2 regions of the Mangrovibacter phragmitis genome follow, and region 1 is predicted to be linked to the other one. Evidence: predicted binding sites of a transcription regulator. Region 1 holds the regulator's gene; the other holds the start of a gene.

Region 1 (2,415 bases):
TTTTGTAAAATAGAGACCACATCAATGGCACTGCATCCACCTGCTGCCATTAGCACCATTTCCATTGGACTTGGCGCTTTATCACCGGAGTTACCATCCATCAGCACCTGGTGACCTGAGGCGGATTCACCCAAAAATGTTAAACCTTCAACCCATTTAACTCGCGCCTGCATTCTTATTACTCCCAACTAAAGTGTCATCGCAACAGATTACGCGGCATTAACAAAACAGGCAATGGAAGGCGACACAGGTCATGCTGAAACGAGACAATAGAAGACACTACAGGAAACCTGTGCTAAAACAAACAAGATGTAACAGGCTGACAGTGACGTCATACCTGTTACAGAGGAAAAAGCGATTACAGACCAAACGACTTATGGCTCGCTTCAGGAATGGGGCGATTTAATGTTGTAACGCCAACAGGGCCCTACCCTGTCTTTGAGCAAGTTTATAATAGAGGATAACCGCGCATGGTGCTTGGCAAACCCCAAACAGACCCGACTCTCGAATGGTTCTTGTCACATTGCCACATTCATAAGTATCCATCCAAGAGCACCCTGATCCATCAGGGCGAGAAAGCAGAAACGCTGTATTACATCGTAAAAGGCTCTGTGGCCGTGCTTATCAAAGATGAAGAAGGCAAGGAGATGATCCTTTCTTATCTTAATCAAGGCGATTTTATTGGCGAGCTGGGGCTGTTTGAAGAAGGCCAGGAGCGTAGCGCCTGGGTTCGTGCAAAAACAGCCTGTGAAGTTGCCGAGATTTCATACAAAAAATTTCGCCAGTTGATCCAGGTAAACCCGGACATTCTGATGCGCCTTTCATCCCAGATGGCACGTCGTTTACAGGTCACTTCTGAAAAAGTGGGGAACCTGGCATTCCTCGATGTAACCGGCCGAATTGCACAGACTTTGCTTAACCTGGCAAAACAACCTGATGCGATGACTCACCCGGATGGCATGCAAATCAAGATCACCCGCCAGGAGATTGGTCAAATTGTTGGCTGTTCCCGTGAAACTGTGGGCCGCATTTTAAAAATGCTGGAAGATCAAAACCTGATTTCCGCTCATGGTAAGACAATTGTGGTATACGGTACTCGTTAATTTTACTGTATTTAATCACGCATACAGGCACGCTTTAGAGCGTGCCTTTTTGTTTGCACAACCAGGCATCCCTTCAGCTTTACCTAACAAATTCTGAAAATTGTTCATGAATGACACAAAACTGTCACAAATTCGCCTTATTCTTCCCAGGTACTGAAAACACAGCGATTAAAAAATTATTTTTGATCTAACCTTTTCCGGGAGAAATTATGGCAATGCTTAGCTCTTCAGCCCGTCTTGTAATCGCCGCTCTGACTCTGTCCACCACAACTGCATTTGCAGCCACTAACCTGACCGGTGCCGGTGGTACATTCCCAGCGCCGGTTTATGCAAAATGGGCTGCAGAATACCAGCAGAAAACAGGTTCTCAGGTAAACTACCAGGGAATCGGTTCTTCAGGTGGTATCAAACAAATCATTGCAAAAACCGTTGATTTCGGTGCATCTGATGCGCCAATGAGCGATGCTGACCTGGCAAAAAATGGCCTGTTCCAGTTCCCGACCGTTATCGGTGGCGTAGTTCTGGCCGTTAACATCCCGGGTATTAAATCAGGTGAATTAACTCTGGATGGTAAAACACTGGGTGATATTTACCTGGGTAAAATCAAAAAATGGAATGACCCGGCTATCACGAAGCTGAACCCAAAAGCCAAATTGCCGGATACCAACATAAATGTTGTGCGCCGCGCAGATGGTTCAGGCACATCTTTCGTCTTCACCAGCTACCTGTCTAAAGTGAGCCCGGACTGGGCAAGCAAGGTAGGCAAAGGCACCACTGTTAAATGGCCAACCGGGCTGGGTGGCAAAGGTAACGATGGCGTGGCTGCATTTGTACAACGTTTGCCGGGTTCTATTGGTTATGTTGAATATGCCTACGCAAAACAGAACAACCTGACCTGGACTAAATTGTTCGATGCTGACGGTAAAGCAATTGAGCCGACCCAACAAAGTTTCAGCAATAGTGCCAAAGAAGCAGACTGGAGCAAAACCTTTGCCCAGGATCTGACTTATCAGAAAGGTGCAGATGCATGGCCTATCTCTTCTACCACGTTTATCCTGGTCTACAAAAAACAAGAAAACGCACAGAAAGGTGCTGAAGTGCTGAAATTCTTTGACTGGGCCTACAAAAATGGTAACGCTATTGCCAGCAGCCTTGATTACGCGCCTCTGCCAGCAAATGTTACCGATCAGATTCGCGCAGCCTGGAAAGCAAACGTGAAAGACAGCTCAGGTAAAGCGCTGTATTAATTTTCACTTGTGAAACAGCTTGTTTGCAGGCTGTTTCAACGATAAAAAGCCGGATTATCCGGCTT
Region 2 (2,415 bases), 1.4 Mb from region 1:
CGGGAACAATACGGTCAACCATGGTTGAAGGGAAGGTAACATGCTGTTCAATCCAGTCTGCCAGCGCACTGTCCCGCTTCTTTGCCATACCCAGCACAGCATGCTTAACGATATGCCCATTTTCGGGAATGTTATCGCACGACAGTACAGTAAATGGCGGCAGACCACGCGCACGGCGGCGGTACAGTGCTTCAACCAATAAACCGGGAGCAGAGTGGGGTTCATGAGGGTTAGCTAAGTCGTGCACAATCCGGCTGTTCGCGATATCCAGTTTTCCTGTCGCCGGGTCGATACAGTAGCCTTTTTCGGTAATTGTCAGCGAGGCAATGGCAACCTGAGGTTCGCAAAATTTCTCAATAATGGCTTCGATACCATCAAGTTTTGCGTTCAGGCATTCATTCACGGCGCCGATAACAATAGGCTGATTCCCGTCCGGCCCTTTTTCCAGCACAGTGAACAGGTGATCCTGCTCGCGTAATGCCTGCATCATAATGTCGCCACTGAACAGGCTGATTTCCGCAATTCCCCAGTCTCCACCACTCTGGTTAAGCACCCGGTCGGTCAGCAATGCCTGGTGCGCACGGTGAAAGGCCCCAAAACCTAAATGCACAATGCGCGATGCCAGAGCTGTGCGGTCATACTGAGGAAGCTGAACAAAAGCGGGAAGGGAAACGGATGCGACAGTTGCCATAACAGAATCCTGTTTAACGATTAATTAACATCTCTAGTCTAAAGTTATATGACAACAAATGAAATTGGCATACCGCAAAATTCAGGTGGATTGTGAACTGGATCAATTCTTGACATGGCATGTCATTGACTCTGCCAGTCAGGCATGTATGGTAGTAGTCAAAATGAAATTGGTATAACAGCTTAAACTGAGGTATCTGTCATGGAACAAACCTGGCGTTGGTATGGACCGAATGATCCTGTATCGCTGGATGATGTGCGTCAGGCAGGCGCAACAGGCGTTGTCACAGCTCTGCACCACATTCCAAATGGCCAGGTCTGGCCGGTGGAAGAGATTAAGGCTCGCCAGGCATTACTGGCGGAAAAAGGGCTGACATGGTCTGTCGTGGAAAGTATTCCGGTGCACGAAGACATTAAAACCCACACGGGTCAGTATGATACCTGGATTGCAAATTATCAGCAGAGTATTCGCAACCTGGGGGAATGTGGGATAGATACGGTGTGCTATAACTTCATGCCGATACTGGACTGGACCCGTACCGACCTGGCTTACACGCTGCCAGATGGCTCGAAGGCACTGCGGTTTGACCAAATCGCTTTTGCGGCTTTTGAATTGTGTATCCTTAAACGCCCCGGAGCAGCAGCCGATTACACTGCAGAAGAACAAAACCAGGCTCAGGATTATTTCGCGGCGATGTCACAAGACGACATCGACCTGCTGACCCGCAATATCATTGCTGGTTTGCCTGGCGCAGAAGAAGGCTACACTCTGGACCAGTTCCGTGCCCGCCTGGCGGAATACGATGGCATTGATAAAGCGCGTTTGCGCGAACATATGGCGTATTTCCTGAAGGCGATTGTGCCGGTAGCAGAAGCCAGTGGTGTGCGCCTTGCTGTGCACCCGGATGATCCGCCGCGTCCCATTCTCGGCCTGCCGCGTATTGTGTCAACTATCGAAGATATGCAGTGGATGAAAGACACCGTAGACAGCATTAACAACGGTTTCACTATGTGCACTGGTTCTTATGGTGTCCGTGCGGATAACGATTTGGTGACTATGGTTGAAACCTTTGCTGACCGTATTCACTTTACTCACTTGCGCGCGACCTGTCGCGAGGACAACCCGAAAACCTTCCATGAAGGGGCGCACTTGCAGGGCGATGTCGATATGGTTGGCGTGGTGCACGCCATTCTGAAAGAAGAGCAACGCCGTGTGGCTGCGGGTGATAAACGGGCTATTCCAATGCGCCCTGATCACGGCCACCAGATGCTTGATGACCTGCGTAAAAAAACTAACCCAGGTTACTCGGCTATTGGCCGCTTAAAAGGCCTGGCTGAAGTGCGTGGTGTTGAGCTGGCACTGAAAAAAACCTTATTCCCTGACCTGCTCTGATAAAACGCAGGCGGGTTGTGTTCAAACTCGCCATGCTGTTTTTGGGTGAAGATGCGCGCCGTGCCTTTTTGGCCCGGCGCGTTTTTTGTGCTGCGCTGAACGAAAGTGTAGAAAAACACTGCCGCAGGGCAGTGCTTTTCTTTTTCTGTTCGGGAGCCAGAAGCTACCCGAAGAGGCAGAACCGGTAAATAACGCCTCGCGTTAGTCTGCCCGGCCCATATAGCGGCGTTCAGCAATATGAATACGGATTTTATCGCCGTTACCTAAATACTCAGGAACCTGAATGGTCAGGCCGGTAACCATCGTTGCGGGTTTAGTGCGGGCACTGGCAG

Evidence for each region. Region 1 encodes CRP, which controls carbon source genes, mostly activating them, when cyclic AMP is high. Its sites were predicted from a motif close to ATGTGANNNNNNTCACAT; they were not measured.
Region 2: uxuA (mannonate dehydratase) is a predicted target of CRP. The motif match lies at 782-799, and genes of this name have one in related genera.

The regions. Positions count from the first base shown of each region.
Region 1 is NZ_CP134782.1:3,935,956-3,938,370, forward strand. Features, by position in the region: gene MPHASIOC01_RS19200 (OsmC family protein) at 1-173, opposite strand, end outside; gene crp (cAMP-activated global transcriptional regulator CRP) at 471-1,103, shown strand; gene pstS (phosphate ABC transporter substrate-binding protein PstS) at 1,313-2,350, shown strand.
Region 2 is NZ_CP134782.1:2,585,426-2,587,840, reverse strand. Features, by position in the region: gene MPHASIOC01_RS12485 (mannitol dehydrogenase family protein) at 1-691, opposite strand, end outside; gene uxuA (mannonate dehydratase) at 893-2,083, shown strand; gene yeiP (elongation factor P-like protein YeiP) at 2,285-2,415, opposite strand, start outside.